DNA from 3 places in the Escherichia sp. XD33 genome. Region 2 is predicted to be linked to each of the others. Evidence: riboswitches for the same ligand, from Rfam matches in the RefSeq annotation. Region 2 holds a riboswitch; each other region holds the start of a gene.
The links. A riboswitch is a leader RNA that binds a small molecule or an ion and turns the genes downstream of it on or off. The one in region 2 is predicted to bind thiamine pyrophosphate.
Positions count from the first base shown of each region.

Region 1: it holds a riboswitch for thiamine pyrophosphate, as region 2 does, so the genes downstream of both, thiC (phosphomethylpyrimidine synthase ThiC) here and thiB (thiamine ABC transporter substrate binding subunit) in region 2, are expected to answer to the same signal.
Region 3: it holds a riboswitch for thiamine pyrophosphate, as region 2 does, so the genes downstream of both, thiM (hydroxyethylthiazole kinase) here and thiB (thiamine ABC transporter substrate binding subunit) in region 2, are expected to answer to the same signal.

Region 1 covers NZ_JAENDM010000047.1:17,391-22,846, forward strand. Annotated here, with positions in the region: gene thiC (phosphomethylpyrimidine synthase ThiC) at 1-1,719, opposite strand, end outside; TPP riboswitch at 1,800-1,900, opposite strand; gene rsd (sigma D regulator) at 1,952-2,428, opposite strand; gene nudC (NAD(+) diphosphatase) at 2,523-3,296, shown strand; gene hemE (uroporphyrinogen decarboxylase) at 3,336-4,400, shown strand; gene nfi (deoxyribonuclease V) at 4,410-5,081, shown strand; gene K0778_RS20185 (YjaG family protein) at 5,124-5,456, shown strand, end outside.
Region 2 covers NZ_JAENDM010000005.1:25,823-31,278, reverse strand. Annotated here, with positions in the region: gene leuC (3-isopropylmalate dehydratase large subunit) at 1-146, shown strand, start outside; gene leuD (3-isopropylmalate dehydratase small subunit) at 157-762, shown strand; gene setA (sugar efflux transporter SetA) at 811-1,989, opposite strand; gene sgrT (glucose uptake inhibitor SgrT) at 2,091-2,222, opposite strand; gene sgrR (DNA-binding transcriptional regulator SgrR) at 2,311-3,966, shown strand; TPP riboswitch at 4,000-4,099, shown strand; gene thiB (thiamine ABC transporter substrate binding subunit) at 4,130-5,113, shown strand; gene thiP (thiamine/thiamine pyrophosphate ABC transporter permease ThiP) at 5,089-5,456, shown strand, end outside.
Region 3 covers NZ_JAENDM010000030.1:45,712-51,167, reverse strand. Annotated here, with positions in the region: gene rcnA (nickel/cobalt efflux protein RcnA) at 1-633, opposite strand, end outside; gene rcnR (Ni(II)/Co(II)-binding transcriptional repressor RcnR) at 754-1,026, shown strand; TPP riboswitch at 1,118-1,214, shown strand; gene thiM (hydroxyethylthiazole kinase) at 1,249-2,037, shown strand; gene thiD (bifunctional hydroxymethylpyrimidine kinase/phosphomethylpyrimidine kinase) at 2,034-2,834, shown strand; gene K0778_RS16800 (glycoside hydrolase family 25 protein) at 2,899-3,717, shown strand; gene K0778_RS16795 (GntR family transcriptional regulator) at 3,769-4,515, shown strand; gene K0778_RS16790 (carbohydrate kinase family protein) at 4,489-5,454, opposite strand; gene K0778_RS16785 (ADP-ribosylglycohydrolase family protein) at 5,451-5,456, opposite strand, start outside.

The DNA.
Region 1 (5,456 bases), on a different contig from region 2:
CTCTTGCGGCAGGGTTTCATCGTGATAAGCGCGGGCGGTAAACGGGTCGAGGGCCAGATTAAACTGGTCTTCCCAGCGAAATTCGAAGCGGGCTTTCGACATGGCGTTATCGCGAATTTGCGCGCCCGGATGCCCTTTCGCCAGGTCAGCGGCGTGGGCGGCAATCTTATAGGTGATAAGCCCCTGCTTAACATCTTCTTTATTGGGCAGACCCAGATGCTCTTTTGGCGTTACGTAACAGAGCATCGCGCAGCCAAACCAGCCAATCATCGCCGCACCAATCCCCGACGTGAAGTGGTCATAGCCCGGCGCAATATCGGTAGTTAGCGGCCCCAGAGTGTAAAACGGCGCTTCGTGGCAGTGCTCTAACTCCTCGGTCATATTGCGGCGGATCATCTGCATCGGCACGTGGCCTGGGCCTTCAATCATCACCTGCACGTCATATTCCCAGGCAATTTTGGTCAGTTCGCCCAGCGTATGCAGCTCGGCAAACTGCGCTTCATCGTTGGCGTCCTGAATAGAACCGGGGCGCAGACCGTCGCCCAGCGACAGCGAAACGTCATAAGCGGCACAGATTTCACAAATTTCGCGGAAGTGTTGATAGAGGAAATTTTCCTGATGATGGGAGAGGCACCATTTCGCCATAATCGAACCGCCGCGAGAGACGATACCGGTCAGGCGTTTCGCGGTCATCGGCACATAGCGCAGCAGTACGCCCGCATGGATAGTGAAGTAATCCACACCTTGCTCGGCCTGTTCCAGCAGCGTGTCGCGGAACGCTTCCCAGGTAAGATCTTCGGCGATCCCGTTAACCTTCTCCAGCGCCTGGTAGATCGGCACTGTACCGATCGGCACCGGGCTGTTACGCAAAATCCACTCGCGGGTTTCGTGAATATAGCGACCGGTGGAGAGATCCATCACCGTATCCGCTCCCCAGCGCGTGGACCATACCAGCTTTTCCACTTCTTCTTCGATGGAAGAGGTGACCGCCGAGTTGCCGATATTGGCGTTAACTTTTACCAGGAAATTGCGACCAATAATCATCGGCTCCGATTCCGGATGATTAATGTTGGCCGGGATAATCGCACGTCCGGCAGCAACTTCATCACGGACAAATTCCGCAGTGATATTTTCCGGCAGATGTGCGCCAAAGCTCATTCCCGGATGCTGGTGGCGTAAAACCTCGCTACGGATGCGCTCGCGGCCCATATTCTCGCGGATGGCGATGAATTCCATTTCCGGCGTGATGATGCCCTGGCGGGCGTAGTGCAGTTGGGTGACACGGCGTCCTGCTTTGGCGCGTTTTGGTGTTAGTACGCCGCTAAAACGCAGTTCGTCGAGGCCATCATCTGCCAGCCGCGCTTTAGTGTAATCGGAACTGCGCACGGTAAGTTCTTCGGTATCGCCGCGCGCATCGATCCACGGCTGGCGTAGTTTTGCCAGCCCTTGCTGCACGTTAATGGCAATCTGCGGATCACCATACGGGCCGGAGGTGTCGTAGACCGGAATCGCTTCGTTTTCTTCGTACTGCGGCTGTTCTTTGCTACCGCCAATTAGCGTCGGGCTAAGCTGGATCTCACGCATCGGCACGCGCACGCCGGGGTGTGTGCCAGTGATATAAATGCGTTTTGAGTTGGGAAAGGCGGTGCCTTCCAGGGTGTCGATAAAATGTTGGGCCCGGGCGCGTTGTTCGCGGCGGGTCAGTTTTGTTGCAGACATAGCTCATTCCAAAAAGTTAAGGACGTGGCTTGTCAGACGACGGATGAAGCAAGAGACGATCGCCGCAGGGGCGATGCGATAGCAGATTAACTCTTGTTCCCTTCGCAGGTATTAGCCTGATCAGGTTCCGCGGATCCCGAATAAACGGTCTCAGCCAGTTAAGGCACTCCGACAAGAAATTAGCCCCGCAAATGGGGCATTGAATGTAAATTACGCGTTAACAGCGCAGAACTCAAGCAGGATGTTTGACGCGGGCGGCGTCAAGCACCAGCAGAATCAGCTTATCTTCCAGCACAAAGCGCGCTTCCAGCGCCTCGCCGATGTCAGATAAAACCTGTTGAAACTCAAGGTAATTATCATGATCGATGGCGGTTTCCAGACTGGAATCGTAGTAATCCATAATCTGTTGAGTATTGGCTTCGAGTTGCGGCCAAATCTTCGCGGCGCGCGCGAGTTGCCCGTTGCCTTCCAGCTTATGAAGAATGCGCTCATAAATACTGAAATGTCCGGCAGACAAGTAATCGACCAGGCTCTGACAAAAATCATCAAGGGCTTTTTCGTTTAGCCTCATGTACGATTCTTTGCCAGGCTTAATGCCAACCAGATTGTAGTAAGCCACGAGCAGATGCTTACGTACATGTAGCCAGCGATCAACCAGTTTGTTACTTCCTCTGACGCGCTCCGTCAGGTTATCGAGCTGGTTAAGCATGATTGACTCCGCAAGTTTGTATTCAAAAACTGCTCAGTGAGAAATGTAAAAACCATGTTAAACATGCCAGTGATGCAAAGGTAGTGCAAGAGCTATGGATCGTATAATTGAAAAATTAGATCTCGGCTGGTGGGTCGTCAGCCATGAACAAAAATTATGGTTGCCGAAGGGAGAATTGCCATATGGCGAAGCGGCAAATTTCGATCTTGTGGGTCAGCGCGCACTACAAATCGGCGAATGGCAGGGGGAACCTGTTTGGTTAGTACAACAGCAGCGGCGTCACGATATGGGGTCGGTACGTCAGGTCATTGATCTCGATGTTGGGCTGTTTCAACTGGCCGGACGAGGCGTACAACTGGCGGAGTTTTACCGATCGCATAAATACTGTGGTTACTGCGGGCATGAAATGTATCCGAGCAAAACCGAATGGGCGATGCTGTGCAGCCATTGCCGTGAGCGTTACTACCCGCAAATCGCCCCCTGCATTATTGTTGCCATCCGTCGCGATGATTCGATCCTCCTCGCCCAGCATACCCGCCATCGTAACGGTGTCCATACGGTACTTGCCGGATTCGTCGAAGTGGGCGAAACCCTCGAGCAGGCGGTCGCGCGGGAAGTGATGGAAGAGAGCGGAATTAAAGTTAAAAACTTGCGTTATGTGACTTCCCAGCCGTGGCCGTTTCCTCAGTCTTTAATGACCGCGTTTATGGCGGAATATGACAGCGGCGACATCGTGATCGACCCGAAAGAATTGCTTGAGGCGAACTGGTATCGCTATGACGATTTGCCGTTACTCCCGCCGCCCGGCACCGTAGCGCGCCGTCTGATAGAAGATACTGTGGCGATGTGTCGGGCAGAGTATGAGTGATGATACACTGACCGCCTGACGCACTAAGGAACAGCCAAAATGACCGAACTTAAAAACGATCGTTATCTGCGGGCGCTGCTGCGCCAGCCCGTTGATGTCACTCCAGTATGGATGATGCGCCAGGCGGGTCGCTATCTACCGGAATATAAAGCCACGCGCGCCCAGGCGGGCGATTTTATGTCGCTGTGCAAAAACGCCGAGCTGGCGTGCGAAGTGACTTTGCAACCGCTGCGTCGCTACCCGCTGGATGCGGCGATCCTCTTTTCCGATATCCTCACCGTGCCGGACGCGATGGGGTTAGGGCTCTATTTTGAAGCCGGAGAAGGTCCGCGTTTTACCTCGCCAGTCACCTGCAAAGCCGACGTCGATAAACTGCCAATTCCGGACCCGGAAGATGAGCTGGGTTACGTGATGAACGCGGTGCGTACCATTCGTCGCGAACTGAAAGGCGAAGTGCCGCTGCTTGGTTTTTCCGGCAGCCCGTGGACGCTGGCGACCTACATGGTGGAAGGCGGCAGCAGCAAAGCGTTCACCGTGATCAAAAAAATGATGTATGCCGATCCGCAGGCGCTGCACGCTCTACTCGATAAACTGGCGAAAAGCGTCACTTTGTATCTGAATGCGCAGATTAAAGCCGGTGCTCAGGCAGTGATGATTTTCGACACCTGGGGCGGTGTGCTTACCGGGCGCGATTATCAACAGTTCTCGCTCTATTACATGCATAAAATTGTTGATGGTTTACTGCGTGAAAACGACGGTCGCCGCGTACCGGTCACGCTGTTTACCAAAGGCGGCGGACAGTGGCTGGAAGCGATGGCAGAAACCGGTTGCGATGCGTTGGGCCTCGACTGGACAACGGATATCGCCGATGCGCGCCGCCGTGTGGGCAATAAAGTCGCGTTGCAGGGTAATATGGATCCGTCGATGCTGTACGCGCCGCCTGCCCGCATTGAAGAAGAAGTAGCGACTATACTTGCAGGTTTCGGTCACGGCGAAGGTCATGTCTTTAACCTTGGTCACGGCATTCATCAGGATGTGCCGCCAGAACATGCTGGCGTGTTCGTGGAGGCAGTGCATCGACTGTCTGAACAATATCACCGCTAAGGAGTGATTATGGATCTCGCGTCATTACGCGCTCAACAAATCGAACTGGCTTCTTCTGTGATCCGCGAGGATCGACTCGATAAAGATCCACCGGATCTGATCGCCGGAGCCGATGTCGGGTTTGAGCAGGGCGGAGAAGTGACGCGAGCGGCGATGGTGCTGCTGAAATATCCCTCGCTTGAGCTGGTGGAGTATAAAGTTGCCCGCATCGCCACCACCATGCCTTACATTCCAGGTTTTCTTTCCTTCCGCGAATATCCTGCGCTGCTGGCAGCGTGGGAGATGCTGTCGCAAAAGCCGGATTTAGTGTTTGTCGATGGTCATGGGATCTCGCATCCTCGCCGTCTTGGCGTCGCCAGCCATTTTGGCTTATTGGTGGATGTGCCGACCATTGGCGTGGCGAAAAAACGGCTCTGCGGTAAATTCGAACCGCTCTCCAGCGAACCGGGCGCGCTGGCCCCACTGATGGATAAAGGCGAGCAGCTGGCCTGGGTCTGGCGCAGCAAAGCGCGCTGTAACCCGTTGTTTATCGCTACCGGCCATCGGGTCAGCGTGGACAGCGCGCTGGCGTGGGTACAACGCTGCATGAAAGGCTATCGTCTGCCGGAGCCAACGCGCTGGGCGGACGCGGTGGCCTCGGAACGTCCGGCGTTCGTGCGCTATACAGCAAATCAGCCCTAATTCAGGTAAACTGCGGATAATTTCCGTATTTGAGAACTCAACATGTTACAAAACCCAATTCATCTGCGTCTGGAGCGCCTGGAAAGCTGGCAGCATGTCACTTTCATGGCTTGCTTATGCGAACGCATGTACCCCAATTACGCCATGTTCTGCCAGCAAACCGGTTTTGGTGATGGGCAAATTTACCGTCGCATTCTCGATCTCATCTGGGAAACGCTGACCGTTAAAGACGCAAAAGTAAATTTCGACAGCCAACTGGAGAAATTTGAAGAAGCGATTCCTTCAGCCGACGATTTCGATCTGTACGGCGTTTATCCGGCAATCGATGCATGCGTGGCGTTAAGTGAACTGGTCCATTCGCGTTTGAGTGGTGAA
Region 2 (5,456 bases):
ATCCGGGCGAACGTTGTGCCTCCACCAGCAACCGTAACTTTGAAGGCCGCCAGGGGCGCGGCGGGCGCACGCATCTGGTCAGCCCGGCAATGGCTGCCGCTGCTGCTGTGACCGGACATTTCGCCGACATTCGCAACATTAAATAAGGAGCACACCATGGCAGAGAAATTTATCAAACACACAGGCCTGGTGGTTCCGCTGGATGCCGCCAATGTCGATACCGATGCAATCATCCCGAAACAGTTTTTGCAGAAAGTGACCCGTACGGGTTTTGGCGCGCATCTGTTTAACGACTGGCGTTTTCTGGATGAAAAAGGCCAACAGCCAAACCCGGACTTCGTGCTGAACTTCCCGCAGTATCAGGGCGCTTCCATTTTGCTGGCACGAGAAAACTTCGGCTGTGGCTCTTCGCGTGAGCACGCGCCCTGGGCATTGACCGACTACGGTTTTAAAGTGGTGATTGCGCCGAGTTTTGCTGACATCTTCTACGGCAATAGCTTTAACAACCAGCTGCTGCCGGTGAAATTAAGCGATGCAGAAGTGGACGAACTGTTTGCGCTGGTGAAAGCCAATCCGGGGATCCATTTCGACGTGGATCTGGAAGCGCAAGAGGTGAAAGCGGGAGAGAAAACCTATCGCTTTACCATCGATGCCTTCCGCCGCCACTGCATGATGAACGGTCTGGACAGTATTGGGCTTACCTTGCAGCACGACGACGCCATTGCCGCTTATGAAGCAAAACAACCTGCGTTTATGAATTAATCCCCTTGCCCGGTCAAATGACCGGGCTTTCCGCTATCGTCCACGTCATCAAACGTCTTTAACCTTTGCGGTTAAAAATAATGCGATAACAGAAATAACCGCAATTACCCAGTAGACAGCAAAGTGCCCCCAACTTTGTGCAATTGCTCCCTGAATAACGCCAGCCAGAATTACCCCGGTAGAAATACTGTTAGTAAATAAGGTGGTAGCTGCCCCCGCTCTTCCAGGCATTAAATCCTGAAACCATAGCATCCCAATACCCGCAACAATGCCGATAAATACAGCGTTAAAAAGTTGCAGCGTCATCAACGCCAGACGGCTATGAAATAAAATCAATCCGGTGTAAAACAGTACTCCTGCCGCCACTGCTATGACCATCATTCGCCGCTTACCATAACGTTTGACATAGTAGCCAGCCAGAATCATTGCTGGTATTTCCAGACCAGCTGCCGTCCCCATCAGGAAACCCGCCAGTTTGTCTGGCAATCCTAACTCGCTACTGATCCACAACGGCATATCAATAATGTACATGGTGTTGCAGGTCCACATTAACGTCGAGGCGACAAATAACATCCGTACGTTACTATCCTGCCAGCCACCTTGCATTGATAAAGCATTTTCCGACGGCAGTTCTACCCGCGCCACAGACGGAAGCATAAATGCAATCAATACCAGACTGAGTGTGAATATCCCGGCGGCAATCGAAAACATCACCGTAAAGCCGTAATTCAACGCCAGCATAAAGGCCAACGGTGGACCGATAACCCATGCCAGAGAAAGCTGCGCACGCATCACCGAGCTAAACATCACCACTTCTCGCGCCGAGTTATCCGCATATTCCCGCGCCAGAGCAAATAACTGTGGCATTGCCGTATTGGCCAGAGATGCCAGAAGCACACCACAGGTGATAAGCGTCAGATAATGACGATTAAATGCAAACAATAGCGCATTGCCGATAGCCATCAAACAGCAAAATATAATCAGTTTTCGCCGATCGCCCTGACTGTCAGAACGTTTTGCCAACCAGAGGCTTACGCCGATCCCAGCAATAGCATTCACCGTATAAAAGAGTCCGATCCAGAAAGGTTGCGCGCCAACCTCACGACTCAGAAATAAGCTCAATGTAGGAGCCTGTAGCGCCCCGGCCACCCCCATCATAAAAGCGACCAGCATAAATGCCGCGTAAACACCGTTCATACTGCGAGCCATCGTCATTATCCAGATCATACGTTCCCTTTTTAGCGCGGCGAGAATAAAAAAAACCAGCAGGTATAATCTGCTGGCGGGTGATTTTACACCAATACTCAGTCACACATGATGCAGGCAAGTCAACTTTCAGAATTGCGGTCATCCCACTGCATCAGTCCTTCAAGCATGGTTAATCGTTGTGGGACGCTTAACCAACGCAACCAGCACAACTTCGCTGTCGCGGTAAAATAGTGCTGATAAAACTGACGCATGGGGCACCTCCTTGCTTCATCGTTAGGAATTATTGACTTAATATAGGGAAAATAAAATTGCTGTCTTTTGCGCAGGAGTTCCCCTTTTATGCCATCTGCTCGTCTGCAACAACAGTTCATCCGCCTGTGGCAATGCTGCGAGGGTAAATCGCAGGACACAACGCTCAACGAACTGGCAGCGTTATTGAGCTGCTCGCGTCGTCATATGCGCACCCTGCTCAACACCATGCAGGATCGCGGCTGGCTGACGTGGGAAGCGGAAGTCGGGCGTGGTAAACGCTCGCGTCTGACATTCCTCTATACCGGGCTGGCGCTTCAGCAACAGCGGGCGGAAGACCTGCTGGAGCAGGATCGTATCGACCAACTAGTGCAGTTAGTTGGCGACAAAGCGACTGTGCGGCAAATGCTGGTTTCTCATCTGGGCCGCAGCTTCCGCCAGGGGCGGCACATCCTGCGCGTGCTCTACTATCGTCCGTTGCGTAATCTGCTACCTGGCAGCGCATTGCGCCGTTCCGAAACCCATATTGCCCGGCAAATCTTCAGTTCGCTAACGCGCATAAATGAGGAAAATGGGGAACTGGAAGCAGACATCGCCCACCACTGGCAGCAAATATCACCGCTTCACTGGCGTTTCTTTTTGCGTCCAGGAGTCCATTTTCATCATGGTCGTGAACTGGAAATGGACGACGTGATCGCCTCTTTAAAACGAATCAATACGCTGCCGCTCTATTCGCATATTGCGGACATTGTGTCGCCGACGCCCTGGACGCTGGATATCCATCTCACGCAACCGGACCGCTGGTTACCGTTACTGCTGGGGCAAGTTCCGGCGATGATCCTGCCGCGCGAATGGGAAACCCTCAGTAACTTTGCCAGCCATCCCATCGGCACCGGTCCGTATGCGGTGATCCGCAACACCACCAATCAACTGAAAATTCAGGCATTCGATGACTTCTTCGGTTACCGGGCATTAATCGATGAAGTTAACGTCTGGGTTCTGCCGGAAATTGCCGACGAGCCAGCTGGAGGTCTGATGCTAAAAGGTCCACAGGGCGAGGAAAAAGAGATTGAAAGCCGCCTGGAGGAAGGTTGCTACTATTTACTATTCGACAGCCGCACCCATCGCGGGGCGAATCAGCAAGTCAGGGACTGGGTAAGCTATGTGCTTTCTCCAACTAATCTGGTCTATTTCGCTGAGGAACAGTACCAGCAACTGTGGTTCCCGGCTTATGGACTGCTCCCCCGTTGGCACCATGCCCGCACCATAAAGAGCGAAAAACCGGCTGGTCTGGAAAGCCTCACCCTGACCTTTTATCAGGATCACAGTGAGCATCGGGTGATTGCCGGGATCATGCAGCAGATTCTGGCAAGCCACCAGGTCACGCTGGAAATCAAAGAGATCGACTACGATCAGTGGCATGAAGGAGAGATCGAGAGCGATATCTGGCTTAATAGCGCCAACTTTACGCTGCCGCTGGATTTTTCGCTGTTCGCGCACTTGTGCGAGGTGCCGCTGCTCCAACACTGTATTCCGATCGACTGGCAAGCCGACGCCGCCCGCTGGCGCAATGGCGAAATGAACCTGGCGAACTGGTGCCAGCAACTGGTCGCCAGTAAAGCAATGGTGCCGCTTATCCACCACTGGCTGATCATTCAGGGACAACGCAGTATGCGCGGCCTGCGTATGAATACCCTCGGCTGGTTCGATTTTAAATCAGCGTGGTTTGCGCCGCCGGATCCATGATTGCTGGTAGATAACAAAATCACTACACTAACGCCGTTCTCAACGGGGTGCCACGCAAACGCGTGCGCTGAGAAAATACCCGTCGAACCTGATCCGGATAACGCCGGCGAAGGGATTTGAGGCTCCTTCTCAAGTCCTTTGCCACTCTTTTTTGAGGTGCAAAGTGTTAAAAAAATGTCTTCCCCTGCTGTTGCTGTGCACAGCGCCCGTTTTCGCTAAACCCGTTCTGACTGTTTATACCTACGATTCCTTCGCCGCCGACTGGGGGCCTGGTCCAAAGATCAAAAAAGCTTTTGAAGCCGACTGTAACTGCGAACTGAAACTGGTGGCGCTGGAAGATGGCGTTTCGCTTCTCAACCGTCTACGGATGGAAGGCAAAAATAGTAAAGCCGATGTGCTGCTGGGGCTGGATAACAATCTGTTAGACGCCGCCAGTAAAACCGGACTATTTGCCAAAAGCGGTGTGGCAGCGGATGCCGTTAACGTTCCCGGCGGCTGGAATAATGACACTTTCGTACCGTTTGATTACGGCTACTTCGCCTTCGTCTATGACAAGAACAAACTAAAAAACCCGCCACAAAGCCTGAAGGAGCTGGTTGAGAGCGATCAAAACTGGCGGGTGATTTATCAGGATCCGCGCACCAGTACGCCGGGGCTGGGTCTGTTGCTATGGATGCAAAAAGTCTATGGCGATAACGCCCCGCAAGCCTGGCAGAAACTGGCGAAGAAAACCGTCACCGTCACCAAAGGCTGGAGCGAAGCCTACGGCCTGTTTTTAAAAGGCGAAAGCGATCTGGTACTGAGTTACACCACCTCTCCGGCTTATCACATTCTCGAAGAGAAGAAAGATAACTACGCCGCTGCGAACTTCAGCGAAGGTCACTATCTGCAGGTGGAAGTCGCCGCCCGCACCGCTGCCAGCAAGCAGCCGGAGCTGGCGCAAAAATTCCTCCAGTTTATGGTTTCTCCGGCTTTTCAGAATGCGATCCCAACCGGTAACTGGATGTATCCGGTGGCAAATGTCACACTGCCTGCCGGGTTTGAACAATTGACCAAACCGGCCACCACGCTGGAGTTCACACCAGCTGAAGTGGCGGCACAACGTCAGGCATGGATTAGCGAATGGCAACGCGCCGTCAGCCGTTAATTCCCGGCTGGTTAATTCCAGGTGTAAGCGCCGCCACGCTGGTGGTAGCGGTTGCGCTGGCGGCGTTTCTCGCCCTGTGGTGGAACGCACCGCAGGGTAGCTGGGCGGCAATCTGGCAGGACAGCTACCTGTGGCATGTGGTGCGCTTCTCCTTCTGGCAGGCGTTTCTCTCGGCGCTGCTCTCTGTCGTACCCGCGATATTCCTCGCCCGCGCGCTCTATCGCAGGCGCTTTCCGGGTCGGCTGGCGCTGTTGCGTCTGTGCGCAATGACCTTAATCCTCCCGGTGCTGGTTGCTGTTTTCGGCATTCTTAGCGTCTATGGTCGCCAGGGCTGGCTGGCAAC
Region 3 (5,456 bases), on a different contig from region 2:
GACGACCAGTGTTGCGCCCAGTGTCAGGGCTTTCAACTGAATGCATATCAACAGCACGGTAATTGCTGCCGGGCAGGGGATAAGGCCACCGGTTAAGCCAAATAACAAAATTTGCCAGTTGGTGACCTCTCTACCATCAAAGCGTCGTTTAATGTCATTGGCATGGGCTCGTGCATGGGCATCCTGATACTCGCCATGTTCGTGATGGTGATGATGTCCATGGTCGTGGTGATGTTCGTGATCGTGATGATGATGCTCATAATCATGCCCGTGCATATTCTCCAGCCAGTTGCGTTCGCCGCGCCAGGTACGCCAGAACATCCAGAACGCGGTGCTAATAATGATCACTGCGGAAATCAGCTGGAGCCACGGTTCTGCTGATTGAGCAGTAAAGCGCTTGCTGATCACCATCCCGCCAAAGGCAATTAACCAGACCACTGCGGTATGCGAAATAGTTGCTGCCAGTCCGAGCATCACCGCTTGTTTAATGGTGCCTTTGATGGCGATGATAAACGCCGCCATCATCGTTTTTGAGTGCCCTGGTTCCAGGCCATGAAGCGCACCAAGTAAGATGGCGCTGGGGATGAAGAACCAGGCGTTTCCTTGCTGAAGAAGAGTTGTAAATTCGGTCATGATAATAATTCTTAGTATTAATTCGGCAATCTGATTCTACTCCCCCCCAGTACCTGATACTACCCCCCAGTAGATTAATAGTGCTATGATTTTTCATATTCTTGTTAACCAGGTGTTGCCATGTCTCATACAATCCGTGATAAACAGAAACTGAAAGCGCGTGCCAGTAAGATTCAGGGCCAGGTCGTGGCGCTCAAGAAAATGCTCGACGAGCCGCACGAATGCGCTGCAGTTTTACAACAGATTGCTGCTATCCGTGGCGCGGTAAACGGTCTGATGCGGGAAGTGATTAAAGGTCATCTGACGGAACACATCGTTCACCAGGGGGATGAGCTAAAACGTGAAGAAGATCTGGATGTCGTTCTGAAGGTGCTGGATTCATATATCAAATAATTTATTAACGCGATTGTAAAACTGCCGTTTTTCCTCGTTTACAACGCGTGCGCTGGACATTACCATCCTCCTCTGCGATTTATCATCGCAACCAAACGACTCGGGGTGCCCTTCTGCGTGAAGGCTGAGAAATACCCGTATCACCTGATCTGGATAATGCCAGCGTAGGGAAGTCACGGACCACCAGGTCATTGCTTCTTCACGTTATGGCAGGAGCAAACTATGCAAGTCGACCTGCTGGGTTCAGCGCAATCTGCGCACGCGTTACACCTTTTTCACCAACATTCCCCTCTTGTGCACTGCATGACCAATGATGTGGTGCAAACCTTTACCGCCAATACCTTGCTGGCGCTCGGTGCATCGCCAGCGATGGTTATCGAAACCGAAGAGGCCAGTCAGTTTGCGGCTATCGCCAGTGCCTTGTTGATTAACGTTGGCACACTGACGCAGCCACGCGCTCAGGCGATGCGTGCTGCCGTTGAGCAAGCAAAAAGCTCTCAAACACCCTGGACGCTTGATCCAGTAGCGGTGGGTGCGCTCGATTATCGCCGCCATTTTTGTCATGAACTTTTATCTTTTAAACCGGCAGCGATACGTGGTAATGCTTCGGAAATCATGGCATTAGCTGGCATTGCTAATGGCGGACGGGGAGTGGATACCACTGACGCCGCAGCTAACGCGATACCCGCTGCACAAACACTGGCACGGGAAACTGGCGCAATCGTCGTGGTCACTGGCGAGATGGATTATGTTACCGATGGACATCGTATCATTGGTATTCACGGTGGTGATCCGTTAATGACCAAAGTGGTAGGAACTGGCTGTGCATTATCGGCGGTTGTCGCTGCCTGCTGTGCGTTACCAGGCGATACGCTGGAAAATGTCGCATCTGCCTGTCACTGGATGAAACAAGCCGGAGAACGCGCAGTCGCCAGAAGCGAGGGGCCAGGCAGTTTTGTTCCACATTTCCTTGATGCGCTCTGGCAATTGACGCAGGAGGTGCAGGCATGAAACGAATTAACGCTCTGACGATTGCCGGTACTGATCCGAGTGGTGGTGCGGGGATTCAGGCCGATCTTAAAACCTTCTCGGCACTTGGCGCTTATGGTTGCTCAGTTATTACTGCACTGGTGGCGCAAAATACCCGTGGCGTACAGTCGGTGTATCGCATTGAGCCTGATTTTGTCGCCGCCCAGCTCGATTCGGTGTTCAGCGATGTGCGAATCGATACCACTAAAATCGGTATGCTGGCGGAAACCGATATTGTTGAAGCGGTGGCAGAACGGTTGCAACGTTATCAGATCCAAAACGTGGTACTCGACACCGTTATGCTGGCAAAAAGCGGCGACCCGCTGCTTTCACCTTCGGCGGTTGCTACGCTGCGCAGTCGATTATTGCCACAGGTTTCATTAATAACGCCAAACTTGCCCGAAGCTGCCGCCTTGCTCGACGCGCCACACGCGCGCACCGAACAGGAAATGCTGGAACAAGGGCGATCGCTGTTGGCGATGGGCTGTGGCGCAGTGCTAATGAAAGGTGGTCATCTGGATGATGAGCAAAGCCCGGACTGGCTGTTTACCCGCGAGGGTGAACAACGGTTTACCGCACCGCGCATTATGACCAAAAACACCCACGGCACTGGTTGTACACTCTCTGCGGCGTTGGCTGCACTACGCCCGCGCCATACAAACTGGGCTGACACCGTACAGGAGGCAAAAAGCTGGCTTTCATCGGCGTTAGCCCAGGCCGACACGCTGGAAGTTGGTCACGGTATTGGTCCGGTTCACCACTTCCACGCCTGGTGGTGAGCACCGTACTATAGCTGCTTTGGTTATTGTCAGCCTTTGGCACTGACATTCAGGGATGAAACCAATGCAGCTAAGAATTACCAGTCGAAAAAAACTCACCTCTCTATTATGCGCTCTTGGGCTAATTTCCATCATTGCAATTTATCCGCGTCAGACGGTGAATTTTTTCTATTCGACAGCAGTTCAGATTAAAGACTACATCCACTTCTACGGTTATCGCCCGGTTAAATCTTTCGCAATTCGCATTCCTGCCAGTTATACCATTCACGGAATAGATGTTTCGCGCTGGCAGGAGCGGATCGACTGGCAGCGGGTGGCAAAAATGCGCGACAACGGTATCCGCTTACAGTTTGCTTTTATTAAGGCGACGGAAGGCGAAAAGCTGGTGGACCCCTATTTTTCGCGTAACTGGCAACTAAGCCGCGAAAATGGCATGCTGCGTGGGGCGTATCATTATTTCTCCCCGTCGGTATCCGCTTCAGTTCAGGCGCGATTATTTCTGCAAACGGTGGATTTCTCACAAGGCGATTTCCCTGCCGTGCTGGACGTAGAAGAACGGGGAAAATTATCGGCAAAAGAATTACGCAAGCGGGTAAGTCAGTGGCTAAAAATGGTAGAAAAACGCACGGGAAAAAAGCCGATTATTTACTCAGGAGCCGTTTTTTATCACACGAATCTGGCGGGCTATTTTAATGAATATCCGTGGTGGGTGGCTCACTATTATCAACGTTGTCCGGACAATGACGGAATGGCCTGGCGCTTCTGGCAGCATTCCGACCGTGGACAGGTAGATGGCATCAATGGTCCGGTGGATTTTAATGTGTTTAATGGCACGGTGGAGGAGTTGCAGGGATTCGTTGATGGGATTAAAGAAACGCCTTAAATAAGAAGCAGTGATATACTCCCACCAGACTCCCTGGCAGGAAAAAGACAAATGGAACAAGCGCATACCCAGCTGATTGCCCAACTGAACGAGCGTATTTTAGCTGCGGATAACACGCCGCTTTATATTAAGTTTGCCGAAACGGTAAAAAATGCCGTGCGCAGCGGGGTGCTGGAGCATGGCAATATTTTGCCCGGTGAGCGTGATTTAAGTCAGTTAACCGGCGTTTCGCGCATTACGGTGCGCAAGGCGATGCAGGCGCTGGAAGAAGAGGGTGTGGTGACGCGTTCGCGCGGTTACGGCACGCAGATCAACAACATCTTCGAATACTCGTTGAAAGAAGCGCGAGGTTTTTCTCAGCAGGTGGTATTGCGCGGGAAAAAGCCCGATACGCTATGGGTTAACAAGCGTGTCGTGAAATGTCCCGAAGAAGTCGCGCAGCAGCTGGCGGTCGAAGCAGGAAGTGATGTCTTTTTGCTTAAGCGTATTCGCTATGTCGATGAAGAAGCGGTATCGATTGAGGAATCGTGGGTTCCGGCGCATTTAATTCATGATGTTGATGCCATCGGGATTTCACTTTATGACTATTTCCGCAGCCAGCACATTTACCCACAACGTACACGTTCCCGCGTTAGCGCCCGGATGCCGGATGCCGAGTTTCAGTCACATATTCAGTTAGATAGCAAAATACCGGTGCTGGTGATCAAGCAAGTGGCGCTTGACCAACAGCAACGGCCTATTGAGTACAGCATTAGCCACTGTCGCAGCGATCTATACGTTTTTGTGTGCGAGGAGTAGTTCCTCGCGCGTTGGCGCACAATCACCGCCCCGATGCCCGACAACCCACGACGCCACTGCATTGCCCAGTAATACGGCATCCGCCAGTGGCAGACCAGAGGCCAGCCCGGCAAGTACGCCACCTGCATGACTGTCGCCCGCCCCAATGGTGTCTACAACTTGCGTTGGAAATGCCGGAATGCAGCCAGAAGCGTCGTTGCTGAAATACCATGCACCCTCTTTATCGAGACGAACGATCAACGGCGCGGCAAATTTCTCCTGCCATTGCTTGCCAAGTGTTGTTATCTCTGCGGATAAAGCAAAACGTTCGGCGGCAATCTCAGCCTCTTGACGATTGAGTGATACTAAAGGTCGACAGGCCATGATCCGCGCCAGTAATGCGTCCGGGATATCGCCGATACGTGGGCCAAAATCGATAAACGGCGTCACGTCTTGCAGCTTTTCCAGCCATTCCACTAACAATTCGCCGCAGGGCGAGGCCAGTTGATAACCGGAAAAATAGAGCAGGCTGCCAGGCGCAACGGTTAATCGCGCCAGCCACTGGCGATTCCACTGATTTTCCACACCGCTGAATGACATAAAAGTGCGTTCGCCATCCGGCTCAACCAGCGCCAGACACCAGCCGTTATCGCCTTCGGCGTTATCGATCAGGCTGATTAACCCCTCTTTCGCCATCCGGTTGCGAATAATCTCCGCCCACACGCCCTGACCGAGCGGCAAGGCATTACCCGCTTCGATGCCGAGGCGCTTTAACGCCACGGCAATATTCAGTGCGCAGCCGCCAACGTTAACGCTCTGCTGCTTCAGTTCGATATCGCACCCACGCCAGGGGAGGGCATAAGCGTCGGCGATCACATCAATGACCGCCGCGCCGACGACCATCACCGGCTGACGCGAGGTTAATTCAGGCAGCAGCGTGTGTAATCGAGCGCCGCTCATAC